2 regions of the Solwaraspora sp. WMMA2101 genome follow, and region 2 is predicted to be linked to the other one. Evidence: riboswitches for the same ligand, from Rfam matches in the RefSeq annotation. Region 2 holds a riboswitch; the other holds the start of a gene.
What was found. A riboswitch is a leader RNA that binds a small molecule or an ion and turns the genes downstream of it on or off. The one in region 2 is predicted to bind thiamine pyrophosphate.

Region 1 (7,427 bases), 1.3 Mb from region 2:
CTGCTGCGGATGGTCGCCGGTGACCTGCCGGTGGCCACCGGATCGGTTGCCCGCTCCGGTGGGCTCGGCGTGATGCGGCAGTTCATCGGCATGATCGGCGACGACCGTACCCTTGCCGACCTGGCGTTGTCGCTCGCGCCACCGCCGCTGCGGGCCGCCGGGGAGCGGCTCGCCGCCGCCGAACGGGCCGTGCACGCCGCGGCGGCCGCGAACTCCGCAGCCGCCGAGAAGATCCAGATCGGGTACGCCAACGCCCTCGCCGCCTGGGGTGAAGCCGGCGGCTACGAGGCCGAGGTCGTCTTCGACACCGTCGCCACCACCGTGCTGGACCTGCCCTGGGAACGGGTCCGGGACCGTCCGGTCCGGACGCTGTCCGGTGGACAGCAGAAACGGTTCGCGTTGGAGCTGCTGCTGCGCGGCACCGACGAGGTGCTGCTGCTCGACGAGCCGGACAACTTCCTTGACGTACCGGGTAAACGGTGGCTGGAGCAGCGGCTGCGCGAGTCGGGCAAGTCGGTGCTCTACGTATCGCACGACCGGGAGCTGCTGGCCCAGACCGCCGACCGGGTGGTTGCCGTCGAAGGCGGCTCGGCGTGGACCCATCCGGGTGGCTTCGCCAGCTGGCACGAGGCTCGCACGGCCCGGCACGCCCGGTTGGAGGAGCAGCGTCGGCGCTGGGACGAGGAGCACGAGAAGCTGCGCGAACTGATGCTGATGTACAAACAGAAGGCGGCGTACAACGACGGGTTGGCCTCGCGCTACCAGGCGGCGCAGACCCGGCTGCGCAAGTTCGAGGAGGCCGGCCCGCCGCCGCTGCCGCCGAAGGACCAGTCGCTGCGGATGCGCCTGTCCGGCGGCCGGACCGGCAAGCGGGCGGTGATCTGCGAGCAGCTGGAGCTCGACGGGCTGACGTACCCGTTCGACCTGGAGATCTGGTACGGCGACCGGGTCGCGGTGCTCGGCGCCAACGGCACCGGCAAGTCGCACTTTCTGCGGCTGCTGGCCCGGGGCGGCACCGACCCGGACCCGGCGGCCGGACCGATCGCCGGCGCGGCGCTTGCCCCGGTGGTCCACGACGGCATGGTGCGGCTCGGTGCCCGGGTCCGGCCCGGCCACTTCTCGCAGACCCACGACCGGCCGGAACTGCTCGACCAGACCCTCGCCGACGTGCTGTGGCGCGGCGACGACCACCGGGCCGGGATGGACCGGCACGCGGCGATGGGTGTGCTGTCCCGCTACGACCTGGCCGGCCAGGGCGACCAGCGGTTCGGCACCCTCTCCGGTGGCCAGCAGGCCCGGTTCCTGGTGCTGCTGCTGGAGCTGTCCGGCGCGACCCTGCTGCTGCTCGACGAGCCGACCGACAACCTGGACCTGGCCTCGGCCGAGGCGCTGGAGGAAGGGCTCAAGGCCTTCGAAGGTACGGTGATCGCGGTCACCCACGACCGCTGGTTCACCCGGTCGTTCGACCGGTTCGTGCTGTTCCAGGGTGACGGCGAGGTGGTCGAGGTCCCCGAGCCGGTCTGGGACGTCCGCTGACCGTCGTAGGCTGGCCGGTGTGACTGAGATGATCTACCGCCGGTTGGGCGACTCGGGGCTGATGGTGTCGGCGGTCGGGGTCGGTTGCAACAACTTCGGCCGCAAGCTGGACGCCGCCGGCACCCGGGCGGTCGTCGACGCCGCCATCGACGCCGGGATCACCCTGTTCGACACCGCCGACATCTACGGCACCCCGCCCGGCGGTTCCGAGGAGCAGCTCGGGGCGGCGCTGCGCGGCCGCCGTGACGACGTGGTGCTGGCCACCAAGTTCGGCATGGACATGGCCGGCCGCAACGGCGTCGACCACGGGGTACGCGGCTCCCGGCGCTACATCGTGCGGGCCGTCGAGGCGTCGCTGCGCCGACTCGGCACCGACCACATCGACCTGTACCAGTTCCACGAGCCGGACCCGGTCACCCCGGTCGAGGAGACCCTGCAGGCCCTGGACGACCTGGTACGCGGCGGCAAGGTCCGCTACGTCGGCTGCTCCAACTTCGCCGGCTGGCAGATCGCCGACGCCGCGTGGACCGCGCGTACCGGTGGGTTGTCACCGTTCGTCAGCGCGCAGAACGAGTACAACCTGCTGGACCGGCGGGTGGAGCAGGAAGTGGTGCCGGCCTGTCGGCGCTTCGGCCTGGGGCTGCTGCCGTACTTCCCGCTCGCCGACGGGCTGCTGACCGGCAAGTACCGCCGGGCCGAGGCGCCGCCGGCGGGCAGCCGGTTGGCGGGCGAGGGCAGCCGGTACGTCGCCCGGCTGGCCGGGGCACCGTGGGACGTCATCGAGGCCCTCGACGCGTACGCCGCGAAGCGGGACCTGTCGCTGCTCACCGTCGCGATCGGCGGCCTGGCCGCGCAGCCGGCGGTGGCGTCGGTGATCGCCGGGGCGACCACCGCCGAGCAGGTACGGGCGAACGCCGCCGCCGGGTCGTGGCAGCCGGACGCCGACGACCTCGCCGAGTTGCGCGCGATCCTGCCGGATCCGGCCGGCCCCGGCGGCTCGCTGAGCTGAGCCTCACATGATCTTGTCTCCTCGGCTGGACTTACATCGATGATCAATTAGTAGTCGAAAACGCTGTCGTGGTGTCGTGGTAGAGACATGCCGCACCGAGGACGTGGTGCTGCTATGTGAGCTGTACGGCGCGGACCTGCCGACCATCGAGGCGTTGGCCGCGCTGGCCCCGAAGACCAAGGATGAGCAGGCCAGTCGTGACCTCTTCTGGCAGACCGCGAAGGAGTACGAGTCGTGATCGATCTTTCCGGCGCTAGCTGGCGCAAGAGCAGCCGATCGAACAATCAGGGTGAGTGTGTCGAGGTGGCTGACGGGCTGGGTGTGGTCGTCGGGGTGCGGGACTCGAAGGATCCGGGCGGTCCGGCGCTGGTGATCGCGCCGGCGAGCTGGTCGGCCTTCGTCGCCGCCGCGAAGGCGGGCACCCTCACCGACTCGCTGAGCTGAGCAGAACTGAGCGCCGCTGTCTCGGCCCCGCGTCGGCGTCGTCGACTGGTCCCGGGACACCTATTGCGTCGTGACGGTATTCCTGTGTGGAATAATTATTCCTCACAGGAATATTGCTGAAACCATACCTGCGCTGGACGAGGACAGGTTGGCTCCCGCCGGTCAGCCACGACCTCGACCGCGGTGCGCGACCTCGACCGCGCGGTGAGCCTGGTCACGGCCGACAGCGGGGCGAGGGCGGCAGACCGAAGGTTGCCTCGGATTGGCCCTTGGCGGATCGACGAGACCGTCGTACGGTAACAGGCAAGTAACCCACGGGAGCCCGGTGCACCGGGCTGAGAGGGAGGCTGACGCGGCCTCCGACCGTCGAACCTGATCCGGGTAATGCCGGCGCAGGGAGGAGCGTTGCCGTGCCGTCCCTTGGGCGACTGCATCTGATCACCGACACCCGACCCGGGTGCGACCCGCTCGGCGTACTGCGGGCCGCGTTGGCCGCCGCCCGCGCTGCCGACGCCGTCGCCGACCTCGTCGTGCAGGTGCGCGTCGAGGACGACATGTCCGACCGGGACGCCTACGAGTTGACCGTCCGTGCGGTCGCCGAATGCACCGCGTACCGGGTGACCTGCCTGGTCAACGACCGGTTGCACATCGCACTCGCCACCGGCGCGGCCGGCGCGCACGTCGGCGCGGCGGACCTGCCGGTTGACGCCGCCCGTCGGGTGCTCGGGCCGGCCGCGATCCTCGGTGCCACCGCGCGCGACCCGGCCACCGGGCGGGCGGCGGTCGCCGCCGGGGCGACGTACCTGGGGGTCGGGCCGTGCTACGCCACCGGCACCAAGACCGGGCTGCCCGACCCGATCGGGCCGGCCGGGCTGGCCGCCGTCGCCGCCGCGGTCGACGTACCGGTGGTCGCGATCGCCGGGGTCACCGTGGACCGGGTTGCACACCTGCTGGCCGCCGGGGCGTACGGGGTCGCGGTGGTCGGCGCGATCGCGGCCGCCGCCGACCCGGGCCGGGCCACCGCCGAACTGCTGACAGCGGTACGTCGTCGGCCGACCGCCGCCGCCGACGGAGCGCCGGCATGACGGCGACAAGCAGCGGGCCCGCCAACGGTCGGGCCGACGTGGCGGTGGTCGGCGGCGGGCCGATCGGGATGGGGATCGCCTGGCGGTGCGCGCAGCGTGGACTGCGTACCGTGCTGCACGACCCGGCACCCGGATCCGGGGCGTCGTCGGTGGCCGCCGGGATGCTCGCCCCGGTCGCCGAGTCGCACTTCGGCGAGGCGGAGCTGACCCGGCTGCTGGTCGACTCGGCGGCCCGCTGGCCGGCGTTCGCCGCCGAACTGACCGCCGTCACCGGCCAGGACATCGGCTACCGCACCGACGGCACCCTGGTCGTCACCCTCACCGGCGACGACCGGCAGGAGGCGCAGCGGCTCTGGGCGTACCAGCAGAGCCTGGACCTGCCGATCACGCTGCTGCGCGCCACGGCGCTGCGGGATCGCGAACCGGCGCTGGCCCCGAGGGCACGCGGCGGGGCGCTGATGCCCGACGACCACCAGGTCGACCCGCGTCGGCTGGTCGCGGCACTGGACACCGCGCTGGACCGGACCGGGGTCACCGTGGTCCCGCAACCGGTCACCGACGTCTCCACACTGGACGCGCAAGTGGTCGTGGTGGCCGCCGGCTGCGGCTCGGCGACGCTGACCGGGCTGCCGGTACGGCCGGTCAAAGGCCAGATCCTGCGGCTGCGGGCACCCGCCGGCGCCGTCGGGTTCCGGCACGTGATCCGGGGGTACGCCGACGGCCGACAGGTCTACCTGGTGCCGCGCGCCGACGGGGAGGTGGTCGTCGGCGCCACCGTCGAGGAACGCGGCGACACCACGGTGACCGCCGGTGCGGTGCTGGAGCTGCTGCGCGCCGCCGCCGACCTGCTGCCGGAGATCGCCGAGTACGAGCTGGTCGAGGCGCGGGCAGCGGCCCGGCCCGGTACGCCCGACAACGCGCCGCTGCTCGGCTGGCTTCCCACGGCCGACGGGCGGGTGCTGGTGGCGACCGGACATCACCGGCACGGCATCGTGCTGACCCCGGTGACCGCCGACCTGATCGCCGACCTGGCCGCCGGCGCCGACCCGGATCCGGTGCTGGCACCGTTCCAACCGGGCCGGTTCACGGCTGCGAACAGGGAGAACGCGAGGGAGAAGGAGCCATGGAGCTGATCGTGAACGGCGCGCCGGTCACCACGCCGACCGGTGTCACGCTCGCCGACGTCGTCCGTACGGTCACCGACGCCGACCGGGGTGTCGCCGTCGCCGTCAACGGTGCGGTGGTGCCGCGCAGCGGCTGGCCGGCCGAGCAGCTGTGCGACGGCGACCGGGTCGAGGTCCTGATCGCCGCGCAGGGCGGGTGAACCGGATGCCGTTCACCGTCGCCGGGCACAGTTTCGACTCCCGGCTGATCCTCGGCACCGGCGGCGCCGCCAACCTGCACATCCTGGAGCAGGCGATCGCCGCCAGCGGCACCGGGCTGGTGACGGTCGCACTGCGCCGGGTGGACAGCGCCGCCACCATGCACGGCGGACTGCTCGACCTGCTGGAACGCTGCGGCGTACGGCTGCTGCCGAACACCGCCGGCTGCTACACCGCCACCGAGGCGGTGAAGGTGGCCCACCTGGCCCGCGAGGCGTTCGACACCGACTGGGTCAAGCTGGAGGTCATCGGCGACGAGCGGACCCTGCTGCCGGACGGTGCCGAGCTGCTGCGCGCCGCCGAGCAGTTGGTCGACGAGGGTTTCACCGTGCTGCCGTACACCACCGACGATCCGGTGCTGGCGCGGCGGCTGGCCGACGTCGGTTGCGCGGCGGTGATGCCGGCCGGCGCGCCGATCGGCTCCGGCCTGGGCATCCTCAACCCGCACCACCTCCGGCTGATCCGTCAGTCGGTCGACATCCCGGTGATCCTGGACGCCGGGGTCGGCACCGCCTCCGACGCCGCGCTCGCCATGGAGCTGGGCTGCGACGCGGTGCTGCTGGCCAGCGCGGTGACCCGGGCCGCCGACCCGGTGGCGATGGCCACCGCCATGCGGTACGCCATCGACGCCGGCCGGCTGGCGGCCCGCGCCGGTCGGATCCCGAAGCGGTTCCACGCGCTGGCGTCCACTCCGGACGAGGGGCGGCCCGAGCTGTGAACGGGATCGTGCTGCTCACCGACCGTCGACAGGCGACCCGGCCGCTGCCGCAGGTGGTGGCGGCGGCGGTGGCCGGCGGCGTCCGGCAGGTGGTGCTGCGGGAACGCGACCTGCCCCGGGCGCAGCGCGTCGCGCTGGCCGACCAGTTGCGCGGCGTTCTCGCTCCGGCCGGCGGCACCCTGATCGTCGCTGGTCCGGACCCGCTCGGCGGTGACGCCGTGCACCTGAGCGCCGCTGGGCCCTACCCGCCGCCGAGCTTCGGGCTGGTCGGGCGCTCCTGCCACGACGAGGCCGAACTCGGCCGACTGACCACGGAGGACTACGTGACGGTGTCACCGGTGTTCACGACCGCGTCCAAACCCGGCTACGGGCCGCCACTCGGTCCGGCCGGGCTGGCCCGCCTGGCACGGGCCGCCGGCCGGCCGGTGGTCGCGCTCGCCGGAGTGACCACGGCGGAGCAGGTCGCCACCTGTCGGGCGGCCGGTGCCGCCGGGGTGGCGGTGATGGGCGCGGTGATGCGGGCCGCCGACCCGGCGGCCGTGGTCCGCGAGCTGGCCGCCGGGTTGCTGCCGGCCGAGGTGGGCTGCTGATGACCGGCGACCGGACCACCCCGGTGGTGGCGATGACGATCGCCGGATCCGACTCCGGCGGCGGCGCCGGCATCCAGGCCGACCTGAAGGTCTTCGCCGCGCTCGGCGTCCACGGCACCAGCGCGATCACGGCGGTGACGGCACAGAACACCCGGGGTGTGACGGCGGTGCACCAGCTGCCCGCCGGTCAGGTGCGTGCCCAGATCGAGGCGGTCCGCGTCGACCTGCCGGTGGCTGCGGTCAAGACCGGCATGCTCGGTACGGCGCGGGTCGCCGGGGTGGTCGCCGCGCTGGCCCGCGCGGGGGAGCTGCCGAACCTGGTCGTCGATCCGGTGCTGGTCTCCACCAGCGGGCACCGGCTCGGGGTGGTCGGCGCGGTGGAGCGGCTGCTGCCGTACGCCCTGGTGGCGACGCCGAACCGGGCGGAGGCGTCGGCGCTGGTCGGCTGGCCGGTGCGGACCCGCGAGGAGATGGCACGGGCGGCGGCCGAGCTGGTCGCCGGCGGGCCGAGGTTCGTGGTGGTCACCGGCGGCGACCCGGACGGTACGTCGACCGACCCGGCGGCGGTCGACGTGGTCGCGACGGCCGACAGCAGTTGGCAGCTGACCGGTGAGCGGCTGGCCACCCGCAACACCCACGGCACCGGGTGCAGCTTCGCGGCGG
Region 2 (7,427 bases):
TGCCGCGCTCTGGCTGCACGAGCAGGTCGCTCGGCTCGCCGGCCCCGGCCGTACCCTGCAGGACGCCGGTGCCGGGCTGGCCGACAACCTCGCCGACGTCGGCGGCCGGGTCGGTCGGGTACCGCTCGTCGGTGACGAGTTGACCGCCCCGTTCACCCAGGCCGCCGGTGCCGCCAGATCGGTCGCGCAGGCCGGACGTGAGCAGCAGGACCTGGTCGCCGACCTGGCCGTGGCGCTCGCCGTCACCATGCTGATCTTCCCGGTGGGGCTGGTGCTGTTCGGTTGGCTGCCGCTACGCATCCGGTGGATCCGGCGGGCCAGCGCCGCCGTGGCCCTGCGTGACCTGCCGGCCGGTCAGGACCTGCTGGCGCTGCGGGCGCTGGCCGGTCGTCCGCTGGCCGCGATCACCGCGATCGACCCGGACGTGGCGGCCCGCTGGCGCGACGGTGATCCGCAGGTCACCGCCGCGCTCGCCGCGCTGGAGCTGCGATCCCTCGGGCTACGGGTGCCGCGCTGACGTCTGGTGACCGGCGGCATCGCCGCTGGCCGTCCCCTCGTCGTCGTCCTCGTCGTCGTCGCGCAGCCAGCCGCGGTGCACGAACGGCAGACCGGCCCAGAAGGTCAGGAACCAGAGCCCGGTGATGCCGCTGAGGACGAACCCGACCGTGCGCGGCAGGATGAAGTCGGTGACCAGCAGAACCGAGCTGACCATCGCCACCAGCATGAAGCCGAGGCCGCCGCTGGCCATCCGGTGGGCGAACCGGACCAGTTCGGGCTTACGGCCCTGGCGGAACAGCACCCGGTGGAACGCCACCGGCGAAATGATCATCGCGGCGGCGGCCGCCGCCGCGAGCAGCGCGACCACGTAGATGTCGCGCTGGAACGCGGTCGTGTCCGGGAAGCCGCTGCTGAACGGCAGCGTCAGCAGGAACGCGAAGAGAATCTGGACGCCGGTCTGGGCAACTCGAAGCTCCTGCAACAGGTCGGCGAAATTCCGTTGCCACCGTTCCCGCTCGGTCTCCCGGCTCATCCGTCTGGTCCCTCCCGCCACGTCCGTCACGTTGAAACGGCGGACGGGAAGATGCCCCGGACCGGCAGAAGTGAAACCTCTACTCGTACTGCTGCGCCGGCGGCTCGATCTCCTGCCAGGATTCGACCCCGAGGTACGGGATGCTCGCCCCGTTCACCGGGTCGGTGCCGATCCGGTCGCTGTACCGGCCGACCACCGCGATCCAGGTGTCCACCGGCAGCCCGGTGGGGGCGCTGCCGTCCATCCCGACCTTGATCGGTCGGCCGTCGGCGGCGCAGCAGGACAGCACGATACGGGCCAGCATCGGCTCGCCGTCCGGCCCTTCGGCGACGAAGCCGGTGAGCCGTACGGTCCGACCGTCCAGTGACCGACCCTCGTCGAAGATCGCCCGGGAGGCGTAGTCGAGGACGCTGATCTGGGCCGGGTCGCCGTCGGGCAGCGGTGGATAGTCCGAGGATGCCTGCTCGGCGCTGAGCGCGGTACCGGCCTGCGCGGCGGCGTACGAACCCAGCGCGGGCGGGGCGACCAGCAGCAGGCCGAGCACCGGCAGGATCAGCAGCCAGCCGACCCGCGGCTCGTGGTGGGCGTGGCCGTGACCGTCGTCGTGGTGGTCGTGGCCGTCGTCGGCCGGGGCGGGTGCGTTGCGCCGCCGCAGATCGTGCCAGAGCGTCATGATGCCGGCGGCGACCAGCAGCAGGCCCGCGACGATCAGGAACGGCTGCAGCACCTCCTTGACGTAGCGCAGGTACATCTCGGTGACGCTGGCCTTGACGACCGCGCCGCCGAGCAGCAGCAGCACCACACCTTGAGCCTGTTTGTTCACAACAGCACCGTCCCCACCGCGACCGCCACCACGATGGCGATCAGAAAGGTCGCCGGAGCGAACCGGTACGCGAACCGGCGCCCGAACGTACCGGCTTGCATCGAGATCAGCTTCAGGTCGACCATCGGGCCGACGACCAGGAACACCAGTCGCGAGGTGAGCGAGAACTGCGACAGCGACGCGGCGACGAACGCGTCGGCCTCGGAGCAGATCGACAGCAGTACGGCGAGCACCGCCAGGGCCAGGATGGACAGCACCGGGTTGTCGGCGAGGGTCTGCAGCCAGCGCTCCGGCACCAGCACGTTGATGCTGGCGGCGGCCATCGCACCGATCACCAGGAAGCCGCCGGCGTGCATGATGTCGTGCCGGACGGCCGCCCAGAATGCCCGCGCGCGGGACAGGTCGTCCAGATCCGGCCGGTGCGGCAACCGGATCCAGTCGGTGCGGCCCAGCCGCAGCCACAGCCAGCCCATCACCATCGCGACGATCAGGCTGGCGACACCTCGACCGAGCACCATCTCCGGGTTGTTCGGGAAGGCGACGGCCGTCGCGACCAGCACGATCGGGTTGATCGCCGGCGCGGCCAGCAGGAACGCCAGGGCGGCGGCCGGTGCCACGCCCCGACGGATCAACGACCCGGCGATCGGCACCGAGCCGCACTCGCAGCCGGGCAGCACCACGCCGGCCGCGCTGGCCACCGGCACCGCCAGCGCCGGATGCTTCGGCAACGCCTTCGCCCAGAACGACCGGGGCACGAAGACCGCGATGACCGCGGAGAGCACCACGCCGAAGACGAGGAACGGCATGGCCTGGACCATCACCGAGACGAAGACCGTGGTCCAGGTCTGCAGCCGGGGGTCGGAGATCAGGCCGGCCAACGGCTCGCGGAAGATCACCAACCCGATCAGCAGGAAGGCGAGCACCTCGACCGAGCCGACCCGGTCGCCGAACAGTCGCCGCCGGGGCGGCCGCGGGGCACCGGGCGACCCGCCGGAAGCGCCCGAGGCCGACAGGTCGTCGGCGTCCGACGTACCCCAGTCGACCTCGTCACCGGGGCGCGCCCGACGCGTCGCGGTGCGATCGGCAGCGGTCACGGAAGGTCGGTCCCCTCGCTGGACGGGTCGATGCGGGCACCCCACGATAACGCGTCCGGGGGTGCCCGCCGCCACACCCGGACGTCGCCTCTGTTCGCACCGGTCGCCCGGTGCTAGCGTCGACGGAACAACCTCATGTCCGACAGGGGAGCGCAGACAGCGCTGAGAGTGCGGGGAGCCCGCAGACCCTCGAACCTGATCTGGGTAATGCCAGCGCAGGGAGTTGGAGCGACGATGACGCTACGCAGTACCTCCGTCGACCGCCGTTGGCGGACCGTCGACATCGTGGTCGCCTCGGTGATCGCGGTCGCCTTCGGGGTGATCTTCTGGGCGTGGGGGCTGGTCTGGGCAGCCACCGAGGCCGCGTTCACCTTCTTCCCGCCCGCCCAGGCGGTGCTGTACGGGGTGTGGCTGGTGCCGGCTGTGCTCGGTGCCCTGGTGATCCGCAAGCCGGGGGCCGCGCTCTTCTGCGAACTGGTCGCCGCGTTGGTGTCGGCGGCGCTGGGCAGCCAGTGGGGCGCCGTGGTGGTGCTCCAGGGCCTGGCCCAGGGCGTCGGCGCCGAGCTGGTGTTCCTCGCGGTGGCGTACCGCTCGTTCCGGCTCCCGGTGGTGCTGGCCGCCGGGGCGGCCGCCGGGCTCGGCGCGGCGATCTTCGACCAGGTCCGGTACTACGCGCCGTACGATCTGGTCACCTTCCGGATCCCGATCTTCGTCGTGACCGTGGTCAGCGCGATCGTGCTGGCCGGTGCCGGCAGCGTCGCGCTGACCCGGGCACTGGCCCGGACCGGGGTGCTCGACCGGTTCCCGGCCGGCCGCGACCGCACCATGGTGTGAGCCGGGCCGAGCCGGGCCGTCGGCTGAGCCGGGCCGCGCGGTGAGCCGGCTGGAGCTGCGGGGCTTCGGCTGGCGGCACGCCGGCCGCCGGGCCTGGGCGGTGCGCGACGTCGACCTGCGGATCGGCGCCGGCGAACGGGTCCTGCTGCTCGGGCCGTCCGGCGCGGGCAAGAGCACCCTGCTGGCGGCGATGGCCGGGCTGCTGCCGGCCGACTCGGGCGAACAGGCCGGCACGGTGGGCGTCGACGGGCTCGACCCGCGCAAGGCCCGCGACCGGGTCGGCATCGTCTTCCAGGATCCGCAGACCCAGCTGGTGATGGCGCGCAGTGGTGACGACGTGGCGTTCGGGCTGGAGAACCGGGGCGTACCGGCTGCGGAGATCTGGCCACGGGTCGACGCCGCGCTGGCCCGGGTCGGTTTCCGGTACGGCCGGGACCGGCCGACCGCCGCGTTGTCCGGTGGCGAGCAGCAGCGACTCGCCCTGGCCGGGGCGCTCGCGCTGCGCCCGGACCTGCTGCTGCTCGACGAGCCGACCGCGAACCTGGATCCGGCCGGCGCCGACCTGGTCCGCGACGCGATCGCCGGCGCGCTGGCCGACGATGACGACACCACCCTGGTGATCGTCGAGCACCGGGTGGCGCAGGCGCTGCCGCTGGTCGACCGGGTGGTGGTGCTGGAACCCGGTGGCGGGGTGCGGGCCGACGGCCCGCCGACGGAGGTCTTCGACCGGTACGGCGGACAACTGGCCGCCGACGGTGTGTGGGTGCCCGACCAGCCACTTCCGGTACGGCGGTCCGGTCGACCCGCCGGTGCGCCGCTGCTGCACGCCGACCGGGTCGGGTTGCCGCCCCGGCTGGCCGTGCGCGCCGACGAGGTGCCGGTGCACGCCGGGGAGGCGCTGGCCGTACTCGGGCCCAACGGGGCCGGCAAGACCACCCTGGCGTTGCTGCTCGGCGGGCTGGTCGCCCCCGGTGCCGGCGCGGTACGGGCGACCGCAGCGCTGACCGGTGGGCAGGTCGGGGCGGTGCCGCACCGCTGGCGGGCGCCGGAGCTGGTCCGCCGGATCGGTTCGGTGTTCCAGAACCCGGAGCACCAGTTCGTCACCACGACCGTGGCCGACGAGTTGGCGCTCGGCCCGCGCCGCTGCGGTCTGCCGGAGCCGGCGGTCGGTCGGGTCGTCGACGAGCTGCTCACCCGGTTGCGGCTGGACCGGCTGGCGCGGGCGAACCCGTACACGTTGTCCGGTGGTGAGGCGCGGCGGCTGAGTGTGGCGACCGCTCTGGCCACCGCGCCGCAGCTGCTGGTGCTCGACGAACCGACCTTCGGCCAGGACCGCCGGACCTGGATCGAGCTGGTGGAGCTGCTGGCCGGGTTGCGCGACGAGGGACACGCCGTCGTCGCGGTCACCCATGACGCGGACTTCGTCGACGCGCTGGCCGACCGGCGGCTGGCCCTGTGACCGGCACCGTGGACGTGGCGGCGGGCGCGGTGACCGGCGCGGCGCGGCCGGCGGTGCTGGCCCGGCGCAACCCGATGGCGAAGCTCGTCGCGGCGTTGATCTTCTCGGTGGCGCTGCTGGCCACCCTGGACCCGCTCACCCCGGCGATCGCGCTCGCCGTCGAGGTCGCGGTGATCCCGCTGTTCGGCCTGCGCTACCGCACCGTGGCTCGGCGGATGCTGCCGGTGCTGATCAGCGCGGCCGGTCTGCTGGTGACCCTGCTGCTGTTCGCCGCCGAGCGGTCCGGGACCGTACTGCTGGCCGCCGGGCCGCTACTGCTGACCACCGGAGTCCTGATCACCGCGCTCGGCCTGGCATTGCGGCTGCTCGCCGTCGCGCTGCCCGGGGTGCTGGTCTTCGCCACCACCGACCCCACCGATCTGGCCGACGCGCTGATCCAGAATGCCAAGGCACCGCCCCGGTTCGCCATCGGTGCGCTCGCCGCCTTCCGGATGGTGCCGATGCTCAGCGCCGAGTGGCAGCTGCTGACGATGGCCCGGCGGGCACGTGGGGTGGACCCGGGCCGCAACCCGCTGCGCCGGTTGCGGCTGTTCGCCGCCACCGGCTTCGGCCTGCTGGTGCTGGCGATCCGCCGGGGAACGCGGCTGGCCACCGCGATGGACGCGCGGGGTTTCGACTCCGAGGTCGCGCGCACGAGCGCCCGTCGGCAGCGGTTCGGCGTGGCCGACGTCGGCCTGGTCGTCGGCGCGGCCGCTGTGGCCGCGTTGTCGTTGGCGACCGGGTTGGCCGCAGCGGCCGGCTGACCGGGCTGCCCGGCCGATGTCCGTGACGGCCGGACCGCACGGCCGGGTCCGTTCGGTGGATCCGCAGGTCACTACCGGTCGAACTGATGCACACATGGCAACGCTTTCACGCCCCGTGTGCCGCCGGGTCGACAACGTGTCGCCTGCTGTTTCCCCACCTGCATGAGATTGACCGCGACAACGTTGATCGACGAGGCGGAGCAGGAATGGGACACCACCACCACGATCACAGCCACGATCACGCCGCGACCGGTGCCGACGTACCGGCCGCTCTCGACCTGTCGGTGCCGGACGCCGAGCTCTCCGGACCCGAGGCGTCCCGGCGCAGTTTCCTGCGCAACGCCGGCCTGCTCGGCGCCGGTGCCGCCGCGTCGGTGCTCGCCGGTGGGCACGCCGCGCACGCCGCCCCGGCCGCCGACGACGAGACCTCGGCCGGCGGCGCGTCGACCGGCGACGGCGAGTTCGTCTGGCTGGCCGGCGACCACCACATCCACACCCAGTACAGCTCCGACGCCATGTACCGGGTGGTCGACCAGGCCAAGCACGCCCGCGCGTACGGTCTGGACTGGATCGTCATCACCGACCACGGCGGCGCGACCCACGCCCGCATCGGGGTGGAGAAGGTGAACCCGGACATCGTCGCCACCCGGCAGGAGATCAAGGACCTGCTGGTCTACCAGGGCCTGGAGTGGAACATCCCGTCCGCCGAGCACGGCACGGTGTTCGTCCAGCCCGGGCCGAACGAGGTCGCCGTACTCAAGCAGTTCGAGACCGACTACGACGGCTCGGTGACCGGCACCAGCGGCCCGAGCCCGGCCAACGAGGCGCTCGCCATCGCCGGCATCAAGTTCCTCGGCGACGAGGTCCGTAACCGCCGGATCGGTGGCGCCCTGTTCCTGGCCAACCACCCGTCGCGGCGCGGCGTGGACTCGCCGCACGAGATCCGCGCCTGGCGCGACGCCGACCCGACGGTGGCCGTCGGCATGGAGGGCGCGCCCGGACACCAGGCGTCCAGCCTGCCCGCGCCCGCCGGACCGGGTCGCGGTCGCGGCTACTACGAGGGCAGCCCGTCGGCGGCGTCGTTCCCCGGTTACCCGCTGGAGAGCTACCGCACCTGGGGCGGGTTCGACTGGATGACCGCCACCGTGGGCGGGCTCTGGGACAGCCTGCTCGCCGAGGGCAAGCCGTGGTGGATCAGCGCCAACTCCGACTCGCACGTCAACTACCTGGGTACGTCGATGCGCGGGCCGAACAGCGACTTCAACGCCAACGGCAGGTACGACGACCCGGTGTACGGACCGCTGATCACCACCGCCGGCGACTTCTGGCCGGGCCAGTACAGCCGTACCCACGTCGGCGCCAAGGCGTTCGGCTACCGGGCGGT

Region 1: another riboswitch for thiamine pyrophosphate. It lies ahead of ACN28F_RS19505 (thiamine phosphate synthase); the one in region 2 lies ahead of ACN28F_RS25325 (ECF transporter S component).

What each region holds. Positions count from the first base shown of each region.
Region 1 covers NZ_JBMHMA010000006.1:4,070,798-4,078,224, forward strand. Annotated here, with positions in the region: gene ACN28F_RS19485 (ABC-F family ATP-binding cassette domain-containing protein) at 1-1,536, shown strand, start outside; gene ACN28F_RS19490 (aldo/keto reductase) at 1,565-2,545, shown strand; gene ACN28F_RS19495 (hypothetical protein) at 2,649-2,783, shown strand; gene ACN28F_RS19500 (DUF397 domain-containing protein) at 2,780-2,989, shown strand; TPP riboswitch at 3,294-3,405, shown strand; gene ACN28F_RS19505 (thiamine phosphate synthase) at 3,400-4,074, shown strand; gene thiO (glycine oxidase ThiO) at 4,071-5,207, shown strand; gene thiS (sulfur carrier protein ThiS) at 5,198-5,398, shown strand; gene ACN28F_RS19520 (thiazole synthase) at 5,404-6,174, shown strand; gene ACN28F_RS19525 (thiamine phosphate synthase) at 6,171-6,764, shown strand; gene thiD (bifunctional hydroxymethylpyrimidine kinase/phosphomethylpyrimidine kinase) at 6,764-7,427, shown strand, end outside.
Region 2 covers NZ_JBMHMA010000006.1:5,334,164-5,341,590, reverse strand. Annotated here, with positions in the region: gene ACN28F_RS25345 (hypothetical protein) at 1-517, shown strand, start outside; gene ACN28F_RS25340 (DUF6328 family protein) at 500-1,030, opposite strand; gene ACN28F_RS25335 (TIGR03943 family putative permease subunit) at 1,110-1,853, opposite strand; gene ACN28F_RS25330 (permease) at 1,850-2,866, opposite strand; TPP riboswitch at 3,082-3,186, shown strand; gene ACN28F_RS25325 (ECF transporter S component) at 3,182-3,781, shown strand; gene ACN28F_RS25320 (ABC transporter ATP-binding protein) at 3,822-5,240, shown strand; gene ACN28F_RS25315 (energy-coupling factor transporter transmembrane component T family protein) at 5,270-6,043, shown strand; gene ACN28F_RS25310 (PHP domain-containing protein) at 6,250-7,427, shown strand, end outside.